DNA from 2 places in the Shewanella sp. YQ_9 genome. Region 2 is predicted to be linked to the other one. Evidence: predicted binding sites of a transcription regulator. Region 2 holds the regulator's gene; the other holds the start of a gene.
What was found. The regulator sigma-54, encoded in region 2, starts transcription at its own class of promoters, with help from an activator protein. The targets are predictions, from matches to a motif close to GTTGGCACGNNNNTNGNNT.
Positions count from the first base shown of each region.

Region 1: flgF (flagellar basal-body rod protein FlgF) is a predicted target of sigma-54. The motif match lies at 4,326-4,344, and genes of this name have one in related genera.

Region 1 is NZ_JBICJO010000034.1:46,037-53,909, forward strand. It holds gene flgJ (flagellar assembly peptidoglycan hydrolase FlgJ) at 1-931, opposite strand, end outside; gene ACF8D4_RS10985 (flagellar basal body P-ring protein FlgI) at 957-2,048, opposite strand; gene flgH (flagellar basal body L-ring protein FlgH) at 2,059-2,733, opposite strand; gene flgG (flagellar basal-body rod protein FlgG) at 2,746-3,534, opposite strand; gene flgF (flagellar basal-body rod protein FlgF) at 3,546-4,289, opposite strand; gene flgE (flagellar hook protein FlgE) at 4,456-5,817, opposite strand; gene flgD (flagellar hook assembly protein FlgD) at 5,872-6,555, opposite strand; gene flgC (flagellar basal body rod protein FlgC) at 6,571-6,987, opposite strand; gene flgB (flagellar basal body rod protein FlgB) at 6,990-7,388, opposite strand; gene ACF8D4_RS11025 (protein-glutamate O-methyltransferase CheR) at 7,564-7,873, opposite strand, start outside.
Region 2 is NZ_JBICJO010000065.1:4,705-12,577, reverse strand. It holds gene rapZ (RNase adapter RapZ) at 1-662, opposite strand, end outside; gene ptsN (PTS IIA-like nitrogen regulatory protein PtsN) at 659-1,102, opposite strand; gene hpf (ribosome hibernation promoting factor) at 1,105-1,392, opposite strand; gene ACF8D4_RS18065 (RNA polymerase factor sigma-54) at 1,424-2,887, opposite strand; gene lptB (LPS export ABC transporter ATP-binding protein) at 2,983-3,711, opposite strand; gene lptA (lipopolysaccharide transport periplasmic protein LptA) at 3,708-4,241, opposite strand; gene lptC (LPS export ABC transporter periplasmic protein LptC) at 4,228-4,788, opposite strand; gene kdsC (3-deoxy-manno-octulosonate-8-phosphatase KdsC) at 4,785-5,336, opposite strand; gene ACF8D4_RS18040 (KpsF/GutQ family sugar-phosphate isomerase) at 5,336-6,313, opposite strand; gene ACF8D4_RS18035 (calcium/sodium antiporter) at 6,344-7,306, opposite strand; gene mlaF (phospholipid ABC transporter ATP-binding protein MlaF) at 7,592-7,873, shown strand, end outside.

The sequences.
Region 1 (7,873 bases), on a different contig from region 2:
TGTTGGCATATTGAGGATCCGTGGCGTATCCCGCCTCGGCCAGTGCCTTGATAAATTCGCCGGGATTGGCGGCCATCTTGCGCGCCTGGCTATAACGATCGTTGTCGGAAATAAAGCTGACAAAGTCGTTAAAGCTCTGCTCAAAACTGTCATACACCCGGAAGTCCGCCTTTTGCCGCACAGCTGTGCCCTGCTCATATTCCAGGGTCGACACTGCCGCTTTCTCGCCCTGCCAACGCCTGTCGGCCTTGATGTTGAACAGGTTGTTGCTGGACTCGCCTTTATGGCCACGGACCATTTTCTGGCCCCAGCCGGTTTCCAGAGCCGATTGCGCCAGCAGCACTTCGGGTTGAGTCCCCAAAGCATCGGCAGCGGCCTTGGCATGGGGATAAAGCTGTCTGACAAACTCTTCCTGGCTGCCGATTGCCGGCCTCGCCTGCCGCCATGACGGCAATACTTTGCCGCTCAAGACCTGCTGCAGGCTGTCATTGCTTGGCAGCGCGGATGCTTTGGCCGCTGCTGCTTCAACACCGGATATCTTCTCCGTTTGGCCGCCGTTTAAGGCCGCGACACTGCGGTTATCGACATCACCGCGGAGCACTGAGGCCGGGGTAATGTCGGAGTTTTCAGGTGACAACTGCTGCACCATGAGATCCGCCAGCCCCAACATGCCTTTGGAGGACAGCTCCACCGACATCTGCTGATCGTGCATCTGCTCGTAGAACTTGGTGTACTGGCTGTTCATCGGGCTGTCTGATTCAAATATCGCATTGGCATCACGCATGCTTTTCATCAACATCTGCACAAAGATGCCTTCAAACTGCTGCGCGACTTCTTTAAGCGCCGCCTTTTGATCCTGCTGCGCCTGGGCTCTGAGCTTGTCCAGCCCACCGAGATCCAGAAATTGCGAAGCATCAGCCATTTTGTTCATAGTCGATAAACCAATGTGCCATTAATCAGATGATGATGAGTTCACCATGCAAAGCCCCTGCCATCTTTAAGGCTTCGAGGATGGCCAACACATCCGATGGTGCCGCGCCGACCATATTCACCGCCCGCACCAACTCATCGAGGGAAGTGCCCGGGTTGAACATAAACATACGTCTATTGTCCTGAGCCACATCTATGGTGCTGTTGCTGGTCACCGCAGTCTGGCCACCGGCCAGGGCATTGGGTTGGGAAACCTGAGTCGCTTCGGCAATGGTGACGGTAAGGCCGCCATGGGTCACTGCCGCCGGCAGGAGTTTTACGTCCTTGCCGACCACTATGGTGCCGGTGCGAGAGTTGACTATCACCTTGGCCGATTCATCGGCAGGCTCAACCTGAATGTTTTCCAGGGTGGCCAGAAACGATACCCGCTGCGACACATCTCTGGGGGCACTGACCTGAATGGATGAAGCATCAAGCGCCCGTGCCATACCCGGGCCGAGTAAGCCATTAATGGCATCGGCGGTGCGCTTGGCGGTGGAGAAATCGGCTCTGTGCAGGTTAAAAGTCAGGTGATCGCCATTACCGAAAGGGCTGGCCACTTCACGCTCGACTATGCCGCCGTTGGGAATACGGCCCACGGTTGGCGTGTTCTGGATAACCTTGGAGCCATCAAGGCCCTCGGCACTGAAACCGCTAACCACCAAACTCCCCTGGGCGATGGCGTAAACATTGCCATCCACCCCTTTAAGGAAAGTCTGCAGCAGAGTGCCGCCGCGCAGGCTCTTGGCTTCACCCAGGCTCGATACCGTCACATCCAGGGTTTGTCCCGGCTTGATAAAGGGTGGCATATCGGCATGCACTGCCACCACGGCAATATTCTTGATCTTGGGCCTGAAGTTATCCGGCAAATTGATGCCGAAATTCTTCAACATGGTCTTGAAGGTCTGCTCCGTGTAACGGGTCTTCTCCCCGGTGCCCGGCAAACCGACCACCAGACCGTAGCCTATCAACTGGTTATCCCTGACCCCTTGGATATCGGCGATATCCTTGATGCGCTCGGCCTGTCCCGGCAGGGAAACCAGCAAACAGGCAAGTGCCATGATTAATTTGATTTTCATGAGCTTATCCTCAGAAAGGCCACCAGTCAGAGAGGAAGAACTGGCTCAGCCAGCCCACCTTTTGCGAATCGGCAAAGGTGCCGGTTCCGCTGTATTGAATACGGGCATTGGCGACTTTGGGCGAATCTATGGTGTTCTCGGGAGTAATATCCTGCGGCCGAATAATGCCGGTGACCCGGATAAACTCGTCGCCATTGTTGATGGTGATCCACTTTTCACCGCGAATAACCAGGTTGCCATTGCCCAGCACCTGCATCACATTGGCCGAGATCTGCCCGGAGAGACTGTTGCTCTGATCGGCATCGGCCTCACGATTGGTATCCATGCTGTCGCCGTAACGGAAATCCAGCGGATTGCCCTTGATGGTGACATTGCTGCCGCCCATATAGAGCGGGTTCACCGACATGTCCGAGCCTTTCTTGATCTTGTTACCGACGCTTTTCTTCGCCTGGGTTGACTCCACCAGCACCACAGTGATGATGTCCCCTACCCTGTGCGCCCGCAGATCCGAGTAAAGCGAAGACGCCTGGCTATCCTGATAAATAGAGCCGGTCGGCGCTATCCGGGTTGGCGGTGCTTCGGGATACACAGGCGCATAATAGGGATCATCGGCTATGGGTTTATTCTGGGTAGCAGTGCAGGCCCCCAGAAACAAAGCCGGAATGATAAGGAACAAGGGTTTCATCACATCACCTCATCACAGATTCTGGTTCACGTAGGCCAGCATCTGGTCTACGGCCGAAATGACTTTGGAGTTCATTTCGTAGATCCGCTGACTCTCAATCAGGTTAACCAGCTCTTCGGTCACGTTAACGTTGGAGGTTTCCAGCGAGCCCTGACGAATGGAGCCCAAACCGTCGAGCGAAGCCGTGCCCTGAATTGGGGTACCGCTGGCGCCCGTCTCCAGATAGAGGTTTTGCCCTATGGGATCCAGGCCGGACGGATTGATGAAATCAGAGATGGTCAGCTGGCCCACCACCTGGTTTTCGGCGGCGCCCGGGGTTTTAACCGACACTTCACCTTCGGCGGAAACGGTAATACTGGTGGCATCGTCCGGAATGGTAATGGCAGGCTGCAGCACATAGCCGGCGCCGGATGTCACTATCTGGCCGGTATCATCCAGAGTGAACTGGCCGTTACGAGTGTAGGCTGTGGTGCCATCGGGCAGTTGGATTTCAAAGAATCCCGGGCCTTCAATCATCATGTCCAGCGCGTTGTCTGTGGTTTGCAGATTACCCTGGGAGAAAATCTTCTGGGTGGCTACCACCTTGGTACCTGCCCCCAAGTTAAGACCATTGGGCAGCTTGGTGTTGGAGGCACTGATACCACCGGCCTGATTGACCGTCTGGTACAGCAAGTCTTCAAATATCGCCCGGCCCTTTTTGTAGCCTATGGTGCTGGCATTAGCGACGTTATTTGAAATCACCGAGATGTCTGTTTGCTGGGCATCTAGCCCAGTCTTACTTATCCATAACGCGGGATGCATATCAATTACTCCTAGCTAATGCGCATCAATGAAGCGGACGACTTGTCGTTCTCTTCTGCGGTTTTCATCATTTTTACCTGCAGCTCAAACTGACGTTGCAGCTCAATCAGGTTGACCATTTCATCCACGGCATTGACATTGCTGCCTTCCACAGCGCCGCTTTCCACATTCACAAAGGGATCGGCGGCGGCCGGATTGCCGTCCAGAGTGCGGAACAAACCATCTTCACCGCGCATCAGGTTCTGATTGCCCGGGTTGACCAGCTTGATGCGGCCCACCTCTTCAATCACCTCGGCGGTTGCGCCCTGGGGACGAATGGAGATGGTGCCGTCGGTGGCAATCTGGATTTTGTCTATCGGCAACGGCAGCACTATCGGGCCGTTATCGCCCATTACCGGGTTGCCCCTGTCGTTACGCAGTAAACCTGTGGTGTCAAAACTCAGACTGCCGGAGCGGGTGTAGGCCTCGCTGCCATCGGCTGCCTGCACCGCAATCCAGCCCTGATCTTTGATGGCTATGTCCAGATCCCGCCCGGTCGATTTGATAGGGCCGGACTGAAAGTTGGCCGAGGGCGACTCTGTCATGGCAAACACCCGGGTCGGCAATCCTTCACCGAAGGCTTGCATCGCACGGGCCTGAGCCATGTCTGACTTGAAACCATCTGTGTTGGCATTGGCTAGGTTGTTACCCCGAACCGCCAGCGCATTCATGTTTTGTTTGGCACCAGTCATGGCGACATAGAGAAGTTTGTCCACCTGCTGCTCCGTCAATCTTTTTACCTATCCAGGTAAAAGCAAACATCGTGCCAATAAAATGAGCAATCGAGCGCAGTGACAACAGAAGAACTTCAGTAACTTGGGAGTATGTACGGGGAGAAGCGGCAAGACATTGCCGTAGCGGCAATGTCTTGCGCAGGAAGCATTAGCGGATCTGCAGTACTGTCTGCTGCAGTGTGTTGTTTACTTCCAGAGTACGGGAGTTGGCCTGGAAGTTACGCTGAGCCGAAATCAGGTCCACCAGTTCAGTGGTCAGGTCGACGTTGGCCTGTTCCAGCGTTGAGGAACGGATACTGCCGAACACGCCACTGTTGGCCTCACCGGCCAGCGCTGCACCTGAGTCCAGGCTCGCTTTCCAGGAGGTGTTACCTACCTGGCTCAGACCCTGTTCATTGGAGAATCGCGCCAGTGCCACCCGCGCCAAAGGCACGGTCGAGCCATTGCTGTACTTGGCTGAGATCAAACCGTCTGTACCCACTTCCACATTGGTCAGACGACCCACAGTCACCCCATCCTGCGTCAATTCAGTGGCGTTGAACTTTTCCGAGAACTGGGTCGGGTTGTTGAAGTCTATGGTTATTGTCTGGGTTCCGTCCGCCGCGGGGCCGAGAACATTGGCACCGCCAACACCCAACTGCTCTGTGGTGATCACCGCAGGATCTGAACCTATGTAACCGCCGACATCGTTGAACTTGAGCACGGCGCCAGTCCAGCCACCAGCAGTTTGCGCTGTGCCTGTACCATCCGGGTTACCGTCACCGTCAGTATCTGTCTGGTAGCTGCCAGCGCCGCCGCCCAGATTGACCGGCTTGTCGTCGATAGCATAATAAGCCACCCAGTTACTCTCGCCCGTGTAGGCACCATTGTCCGGACGCACAAAATAGGTGGTCAAGGTGTGGGAGTTACCCAGGGAGTCATAAATGGTCACTGCGGTTGAGTTGTTGAAAGTGTCTGACTTGGATGGGTCAAACAGCGCCGGATCTTTGGTGGCCTGGGTGGAATCCAGGTTCATGCTGATGCCGACATTATTGGTCTTCTGCGGGCTACCGGCAGTATCCGGGATCTGCACCGGCTTGGTAGTGGTCAAACTCACAGAGGTGGAGTTGCCGTCTTTATCGACGGGGAAGCTCTGCAGGAAGTTACCTGCGGCATCGACCAGGAAACCGTTTTCATCACGCTTGAAGGCACCGGCGCGGGTGAAAGAGTAATCCTGACTGCCCACATTGGGAGAGGTCACGAAGAAACCGCCACCGTTGATCGCCAAATCCAACGCATTGTTGGTGGAGTTCAGGTTACCCTGGTGGAACTGCTGCGCCACCTGAGTGGTGGTCACACCGCCGCCCACTGTAGTTCTGCCGTTGGAGAAAATCGAGCTGGCGTAAACATCGGCAAACTCGGCCCGGGATTCTTTAAAGCCGACGGTATTGACGTTGGCAATATTGTTGGCTGTGGTATTGAGATCTTTCTGCGCCGCAGCAATCCCACTCAGAGCAATGTTAAAAGACATAATTCACCTCATGATTTTCAGATACTGTCCGGCGCAGCCGGGGCAGAAACAGAATTAAACTTCGGAAACAGCCAGCACGTCGGCCAGTCTGATCCCGCCAATACCTCTTAGGTTCAACACGGCGCCACTGGCCGAGTTGAGCGATACACTGGTCACGTGGGCATAAGCACTGACAATAAGATCCTGGGACTTGCCATCGACAACCCCGCTGGCCTTCATGGTGTAGATACCAGCCTCAACGGGTTTACCGTCCTTATCCAAGCCGTCCCATTCCACGTCTATGTTGCCGCCGGCACTGCCATCCACATCAAAGGTCTTGATTACCTGGCCGGCTTCATCCTCAACAGTCACCTTGATGGAAGGCATTTTCTCTGGCGATGTGATCACCCCTTTGAGGGTCGGGTCTTCCTCGGAAACATAGCCGGTGCCCGCCGGGATCAACACTTTCTGCCCCACCAGGCCAGATGCCTGCAAAGCCTGACTCGAGGTCATTACCGTGTTGAGGTTAACTATCTCCTCGTTGAGCTTGGAGATACCATCCACGGTAGAAAACGACGCCATCTGGGCAATCATCTGGTCGTTGTCCACAGGCTTGAAAGGATCCTGCATCGACAACTGCCTACTCAGCAGCGAGAAGAAATCTTCCTGGGTCAGCTGCTGATTGTTGCTCTTCTTGGTCTCCGAATCCCCTTTGACACTTATGCTGTCGAGGAAGGGGTTAACTGAACTTACACTCATGGGCTATGTCTCCCTTTATTTGCCCATTCTCAGGGTCTGCTGCAGCATGGACTTGGCTGCATCGGCCACCTGGACGTTCATCTGATAGGAGCGGGAGGCGGAAATCATATCGGCCATCTCTTCCACTACATTGACATTGGGTTTGTAGATAAAACCATCGGCATCGGCCATGGGATGATCCGGCGAATACTCTTTCAACAAGGGTTTATCGCTTTCCACTATGCCCTTAACCTTTACCGCAGCGCCTTGCTGCTGTTGACCATTGGCCTTGGCCAGCTCGGCCTCAAAAATGGGATGCCGCGCCTTGTAGGTCTTATCGATACTGGAAGAGACGGAATCTGCGTTGGCTATGTTACTGGCGGTGGTGTTCAAGCGCACAGATTGCGCCGACATTCCCGACCCCGCAACATTGAAGATATTGTACAAGCTCATGATTAATCTCCTTTCAATGCCTTTTTCATCCCGGCGAACTTACCGTCGAGGAACCCAAGCGACATCTGATATTCAAGCGCATTTTGCATAAAGGCCTGCTGCTCTTTTTGCATATCGACAGTATTGCCATCACCCGTGTCCGGCTGATCCGGTACCCGATACTGCACATGCTGGGCTGTCAGCGCCTTGAGGTCGAAATGCTTTTCAGAAGTTGCCGCCATGCTCATCCCCTGTTGCCGCCCTTTTGCCGCCTGCAACGCCGAGGAAAAATCAACATCCCGAGCCTTATAATGTGGGGTATCGGCATTGGCTATATTGCTGGCAAGCACTTCGGCACGCTGGGCGCGAATGCCCAGAGTGTATTGATGTATGCCAAGGGCCTTATCGAAACTGATCGCCATAAAACCGCCTCCTCCAATGACTCGACAAAAACAAAGCAAGCTTTGTGCCAGATATAGAGTGGAGGATAACAGATAAGAAGATGATGGCCGTTAGGGTGAAAGGTAAAACAGAAAAGGCCCGTCCAAGTTGACGAGCCTTTCAAACTATTTAATTAAAAATCAAATAATTAGGTGGTTAATTTTTCTTTTGATAATAGATGCCTGGGTTACAGCGCACCATGTCGAATTCATCGGTCAACCCGGCAATCGATTCACTGGCGCCCAAAAACAGTATCCCCTTGGGGTTAAGGGCGGCAGCAAATTGCCGCAGTATTTTTGCCTTTGCCTCCGGCGCAAAATAGATAAGCACGTTGCGGCAAAAGATGATGTCGAACTTGCCGAGTAAGGTGTAGCTTTCAAGCAGGTTGTGGGCCCGAAAACTCACCAAACGGCGCACATTGTCTTTAACCCGCATATTGCCGTTGGGCAGGGCTTCAAAAAACTGA
Region 2 (7,873 bases):
TGCCAGATAAACTTGTTCACCAGTGGCTGGCGGCTGAGAAACTCCTGCACAGCTTCATCCAGCCCGGTCAGTGGCCTGAGCGCCGGCTCCCAGTGAGGGTTGGGCAGAAAGCGCACATCAAACATGAAGTCGGCTTCCTGAGGCATACCATGCTTAAAGCCGAACGACTCGAAGTTGATCACCAGCTCTTTATCGACACTGCCAAGCAGAATTTCCCGCACTGTGTCACTGAGTTCATAGATGTTCAGCGCCGAGGTGTCTATGTAGTGATCCACCAGTTTCGACATGGGTTCCAGCAGCTTGCCTTCGAGCTTGATGGCATCCTGTAGTGAGACTTTGCTCTTGGACAGGGGGTGCAGTCTGCGGGTTTCGCTGTAGCGCTTCAGAAGCACTTTATCAGAGGCGTTGAGGAAGAAGCTGGTCAGTTGGGTGTTTTCCGGCAAGGCCGCCAACTGTTGTTCCAGCACCTTTTCCTGATCCGGCATATTGCGCACATCTATGCTGATGGCGACCAGATCATTGCTGCCACGGAGGTTTTCCAACAGGCTGCCAATCATGGGCAGGGGGAGATTATCCACACAGTAGTAACCCAGGTCTTCGAGTACCCTGAGGGCAACGGATTTTCCGGAACCGGAGCGGCCTGAGACTATGGCGAGTTTCATCCTGTGATCACCTGATAGAGTTCTGTTTCGTCGCTGGATTTTCGCAACTGCTTGAGTATCGCCTTATCGCTGAGCTTTTCAGCCATGGCGGATAGGGTACTCAGGTGTTGCTGACATTGATCTGCGGGCACCAGGAGGGCGAACAGTATGTCCACCGGCTGGTTGTCTATGGCATCGAAGGCGATAGGCTCTTCGCATTTGACCAGCACGGCAATCGGCTCTGTAATGTCCGGTAGTCTGCCATGCGGAATCGCAATACCATTACCTATACCTGTGCTCCCCATCTTTTCGCGGGCCAAAAGGCTTTCAAAAATCGCTTGAGAGGAAAGGGTGGGGTACTGGGCGCTAGCGAGATCGCTAATCAGCTCCAGTACCTTTTTCTTACTGCCCGGAGTGGCACAGGTAGTGCACTCCGGCCGCAGGATGGTACTCAGTTCCATCGTTAGTGTTTTGTCAGCTTTTCTTTGTGTTTAATGACCTGACGATCCAATTTATCAATCAGAACGTCGATGGCGGCATACATGTCGGCATGTTCAGAAGTTGCATAGACTTCGCCGCCTGTGAGGTGGATCTTGGCTTCGGCTATCTGTTGCAGTTTTTGTACATTGAGCACAACGTGCACATTATTGATCTGTTCGAAATGGCGTTCAAGTTTAGAAAACTTACTTTCCACGTAGTCACGCAGTGAGTCGGTGATCTCGATATGATGTCCTGTCAGGTTGATTTGCATAGAAAGATTCCTCCAATTTCCAACTGTGGATTTATAAACTCTTACGCTGGTTCGACGGTGGTATCATCATAGCCTCGCGATACTTGGCTATGGTGCGTCTTGCAACGTTGATTCCCTGTTCTGCCAGAAGTTGCGCCATCTTGCTGTCGCTCAAAGGCTTCTTCTGGTTTTCCGCTGCCACGAGCTTCTTGATAAAAGCCCTGATCGCCGTGGAAGAGCATTCTCCGCCATCTTCGGTGCCGACATGGCTGGAGAAGAAGTACTTCAATTCAAATATTCCCCTGGGGGTATGCATATACTTTTGAGTGGTGACCCTGGAGATGGTCGATTCATGCATCTCGACCGCCTCGGCAATATCGTTGAGCACCATGGGTTTCATGGCCTCTTCACCATATTCAAAAAATCCCTGCTGGAACTGCACTATACAGTTGGCCACCTTGAGCAGGGTGTCGTTGCGGCTCTCCAGGCTCTTGATAAACCATTTGGCTTCCTGAAGATGACCACGAATAAACTGGCTGTCTGATTGACTGCGGGCGCTACGGGCCATGGCAGCATACTGCTGATTGATCCCGAGTTTGGGCATACAGTCCGGGTTGAGTTCTACTACCCAGCGGCCGTTTTTCTTCCAGACACTGACATCAGGGATCACATATTCCTCGTCCATCGGCTGCACCAGCAAGCCGGGGCGGGGATTGAGACTCTGGATAAGGTTGATGGCGTCACGCAGTTGATCTTCCTTGAGCTTGGTCTTGCGCATCAGGGTGCGGAAGTCACGGGCAGCAATGAGATCCAGATGTTCGTCAATCAACAAGCGGGCGTCGGCCAGATGTGGGGTGTCGGTGTTGAACTGTTGCAACTGGATCAGCAGGCATTCGCGCAGATCTCTGGAGGCGATGCCGACAGGGTCAAAGTGCTGGATCCGCTTGAGTACTGCCTCGACTTCATCGAGCTCAATCTCAGGGTTGCCCATGGCTTCGAGGATCTCCTCTGTGCTCTGGGTCAGATAGCCCTGCTCGTCGATGGCATCAATAATGGCGGTGGCAATGGCGTCGTCGGTATCGGAAAACGGGGTCAGGTTCTTCTGCCATTCCAGATGTTCATAGAGACCTTCGCTGGTTTCACCCTGGAAGGGCATATCATCTTCACGGCCCATGGCCGGCCCTGAGGCGCTGGCGGCGGTAAAGACTTCGTCCCAGGTGGTATCCATAGGTAATTCATCCGGCATAGACTCATTGTTCAATGCCTCTGAGGTTTCTACCGTGGAACCATCTTCCTGCTTGGCGCTCAACTCGCCGGCGTCGTTTTCCTTGTGGTTGTCGTCGATAGCGTCATCCTGGTTGTCCTCGGCCATTTCCAACAGAGGGTTGGCTTCCAAGGCTTCCTGGATTTCCTGCTGCAGCTCAAGGGACGACAGTTGCAGCAGGCGAATAGCCTGTTGCAACTGAGGTGTCATGGTCAACTGTTGACCCAGTTTGAGCTGGAGTGACGCTTTCATTATACCGCTAATCCCTACTCGTTATTTTTCAAGGAAAAAATTCAATAATAACAAACTATAATACCCGGAATTGCCACCGGATGACATGATCCTAACTATAGCCTGAATTGTTCGCCTAAGTACACAGCACGCACTTGCTGGTTGTCCAAGATTTCAGCGGGTGTGCCCTCGGCGATCAACTGCCCATGGCTGACTATGTAGGCTCGCTCACAAACGTCGAGTGTTTCGCGAACATTGTGGTCTGTGATCAGCACCCCCAAACCGCGGGACTTAAGCTGTTCGATGATTTTCTTGATATCGATAACTGAGATGGGATCCACACCGGCGAACGGCTCATCCAGCAAAATGAACTGTGGATTGGCGGCCAATGCCCGGGCGATTTCCACCCGGCGGCGTTCGCCGCCGGAGAGGGACATCCCCAGGCTGTCACGTATGTGGGTAATATGGAATTCTTCCAGCAACTGTTCGAGTTGTTCCTCGCGCTCGTCGCTGTTGAGTTCTTTGCGGGTTTGCAGCACGGCCATGATGTTGTCATGCACCGACAGCTTGCGGAAAATACTGGCTTCCTGTGGCAGGTAGCCTATGCCTTTACGGGCTCGCAGGTGCATGGGATCCAGGGTCAGCTCGTCGTCGTCAATGAAGATACGGCCCTTGTCACTCTGTACCAGCCCAACCACCATGTAGAAGGTGGTGGTCTTGCCAGCCCCGTTGGGGCCCAGCAGCCCCACGATTTGGCCGGTATTGACCGACAGGCTGACGTCTTTGACGACGTTGCGTTTCTTGTAACTCTTTGCCAGATTCTGTGCCGTCAGGGTGCTGGTCATTGCGGCTCCTGCTGCTGTTCTTTCTTGTTGAGATCCTGATAGTTTTCCGGCTGGATAACAGTGGTTACCCTGTCTTGGCCTTTGCCGCTGCTTTCCGCTTCCAGCTGCTGCTTGTTGATGTCGTAGACTATCTTCTCGGCGGTTACTTCGCTGCCGTCTTGTTCTACTTTGGCCTGGCCCAGCAGGGTCATGATACGACTGTCTATGTTGTAGTGGATCTCTTTGGCCTTGGCACTGGCCAGACGGCCGTCTTCCAGTTTCTGGGTATAGGTAGCGGGTGAGCCCTTGGCCACCAGGATCCGCTCGCCACTCTTGTCTTCTGTGTAAGCCGTGAGTTCATCGGCCAGCAGTTTCAAACTGCCCTGGGTGACTGTGACAGGCCCGCCGTATACCACACGCTTGTTTTTGATATCGGCAAACTGATTGGCGGCGCTGATCTGTACTTTTTGCAGCAGATCTTCTTCAATGGCCACTGCCGACAGGCTTGTGATGCACAAGAGGGCACCGATAAAAAGCTTACTTGGTTTCATAGGTTCCTTTCACCTGACTGGTCAGCTTCACTTGCTGAGCATTGAGATCGGCGTACAGGCCGGATCCCTTGATATTAAAGTCTTTGCCTTCGATCAGGATCTCGCGATCTGAGGTCATGATCATGGTGTCCAGATCCAGCTCCACATAACTGGTTTTCAGGCTCTGGATCGGTTCATTGGGGCTAATGGCGTCGATGATAACATTATTTTCAAGTACAACTCGGTTACTCTTGCGATTGAGCCTGCCCTCGTTGGCAGACAGACGCCACTGTGCCTCGCCCTTGTCCGGATAGACCAGATAAACCGGTTGGTTGAAGAAGGTCTTTTCACTGGCTTCATAATGTTCCATGTGCGCCGCGGCGACCCTACTGGCGACATTGCCCTGCTCATCAAAGTTGACCGAGCGCAGGTCATCGGCGACAAAGTCAGGCCTAACCACATCCACAGGCGCCTCACTCTGTTGAGCGTTGCGCTTGTTCTGCACCTGCCAGTAAAGGATAAGTGCAGTGGAGAAAAACAAAATAATGGCCAGGGTGACCCTATTCATATACTCATTCCGTGGGCATTTTCAAATTTGTCCTGACTGAGCAGGATAAGATCCGCCAGCTCCCGGAGTGCACCATGGCCGCCGGCAATCTGAGTGACCATGTGGCAGTGCTGCCTTACCCAAGGATGGCCATCGGCTACGCAAACCGCCAGCCCCACTTGCTTCATTACCGGCAAGTCGACAATGTCGTCACCTATATAGGCCACTTGTTCAGGCTCGAGGTCATAATGCTTAAGCAGCGCCTCATAGGGCTCCAGCTTGTTGTCTATGCCTTGATAAATCTTGTCTACCCCCAGGGCTGTCATGCGGTTTTCGACTATCTGGGACTTGCGGCCGGTGATCACCGCCACTTGAATGCCGCAGGACAGCAGCGAGCGTACCCCATAACCATCGCGGGTATGGAAGGCCTTCAGCTCTTCGCCGCTGTTGCTCATATAGATGCGGCCATCGGAGAAGACACCGTCGACATCACAGATAAGCAGTTTGATTTTGGCGGCTCTTTGCCAGTTATCTTCGCTTATGGGGCCGTAAAAACCTTGATGACTCATCAGATAACCCCCGCCTTGACCATATCCAGCATATTGAGTGCCCCAATTGGCTCATTGGCGCCATTGATGACGATAAGACCGTTGATGTCATTCTCGTCCATCACCTTCAGCGCCTGAGCTGCGAGGATATTGTCACCACTGGTGATGCAATTCCGGGTCATGACGTCGCTGATTTTTGTGGTACGCAGGTTGACCCCGGCGTCTATGACACGTCTCAAATCACCATCGGTGAAAATACCCACGAGTTGCTTCTGCTGATTGACCACGGCGGTCATACCCAGGCCCTTCTTGGAGATCTCATACAGGGCGTCGGTGATACAGATATCTTCTGTGACCAACGGCAGCTCTTCGCCTTTGTGCATCACATCGCTGACCTTGAGCAGCAGCTTGCGTCCTAAAGCGCCGCCGGGATGCGACAGGGCAAAGTCATCTTTGGTAAAGCCCTTGGCTTGCAGTAGCGCGACCGCCAGGGCATCTCCCATCACCAGGGTGGCCGTGGTGCTGGAGGTGGGTGCCAAGCCCAGCGGGCAGGCTTCTTCCTGCACCTTGATGCACAGATGCAGCTGTGCCAGTTTGGCCATGGTGGATTCTGGCTTGCCTGTCATGGAGATCATAGGGATCCCCTGGCGCTTGATGACGGGTATCAGGGTCAGAATTTCGCTGGACTCGCCCGAGTTGGAGATAGCCAATACGATATCGTTTTCACTCAACACCCCCAGGTCGCCGTGGCTGGCTTCGCCCGGGTGAACGAAGAATGCCGGGGTGCCCGTGCTGGCGAGGGTGGCAGAAATCTTGTTGCCTATATGGCCCGATTTCCCCATCCCCATCACTATCACCTTGCCGCTGCAGTTGAGGATCAATTCGCAGGCTTGGGCGAACTCGGGGGAATCAACAAACTGGTACAGGTTATCCAGTGCTTGTTTCTCGATATCTATTACTCTGCGGCCCCATTGGCGCAGTTGCTTAGCTTCTGCCATAGTTGTCTCTCGTCTTTTTGCCCTTCATCGCTAGTGGGATTGAAACAGGCTGTATTGATAGCCGATGAAGCTTATCAGTAGTAAGGCACCGTGCCAGCGTTTGAGTTCACGTTGTTTGCCTGTGCTCAGCACCAGGAGTGCCAGGGCACAACTGGTGCCCAAAACCATATAAAAGTCGCGTCCGGCCGCCGCGGCATCGATTACGCCCGGGGCGATAAGGCCGGGTATCGCCAGTACCGCCAGTATGTTAAACAGGTTGGAGCCGACAATATTGCCCATGGCCAGGTCGTCCTCTTTCTTGAGCACACCGGCCACACAGGCCGCCAGTTCCGGCAGGCTGGTGCCTACGGCAATGATGGTTAGACCGATAACCAGATCAGACAGTCCAAAAGACTTGGCGATGCCTACGGCACCGTCCACCATCCAATCCGCCGACAGCGGCAAGAGTACCAAGCCTATTATCAACCATAGTACCGCCTTGGCAGTGGGCACATCTTTGGGGATCTCGGCATCGGCTTCGTCGGCGAGCGGATCCTTGTTCTTATTGGTCAGCGCATGCCAGATAAGATAGCCCATCAGGCCGAAGAACAGCGCCAGTAAAATAACCCCTTCGCTGCGGCTAAGATACTCATCGTGCAGGAAGTAGCCCGCCAGCACTGTGGCACCCAGCATCATGGGGATCTCCCGCTTCAGGGTCTTGGAGCTGACGGCAATAGCCCCGAGCAGGGCGGTTAACCCCAGGATCAAGCTGACATTGGCGACATTGGAGCCCAGCACATTACCCACGGCCGTGTCCGGCATGCCGGCCATGGAGGCGCTGGCGGCAACGAACATCTCTGGGGCCGAACTGCCCATGGCCACTATGGTCAGTCCTATCAACATGGGGGGTAACCCCAGGTTACGGGCAAAAGCCCCGGCGCCATAAACGAATTTATCGGCACTCCAGACCAGGACGGACAAGCCAGCGAGCAGCAAGAAAATATTGAATAACATGCAGTAAACAAAGCTACGGATTCTGGCGTGCATTTTCGCCGTATTTGCTACAAATTGAAAGTATCACGGCGCGATACTATTGATTCAGTTGTGCGCTTATCCTCAATTGCGTACAATTTATCGCTTATCTTTGGCTTGGCCATACGGGTTACCGGGCGCCATTCAGCGTCAATTCAGTAAGCCTGCGGCAGTATCAAGCCTTATAACGGCGGGCCTTATGTGCCATGGCAGCTACAGCTGCGCCGTAACTTGAATTCCACTAGACAAGGTCTCCATTTCATTTTGATGCCGGAATCCAGCAAGCAGCAAAATCCTTCTCCCCTGGTCGAGGTCAGCAATCTCGGCTTCAGTCGTGGCTCGAGGGTGATTTATGAGCAGATAAGCCTCACGATTCCCAGGGGTAAAGTTACTGCCATCATGGGGCCCAGCGGCATAGGCAAGACCACGCTGCTGAAGCTCATCGGCGGGCAGTTGACTCCGGATCACGGCCAGGTGCTGTTCGATGGTCAGGACATTCATAAGCTGAGCCGCCACGAGCTGTTTGAAGCTCGTAAGCGGATGAGCATG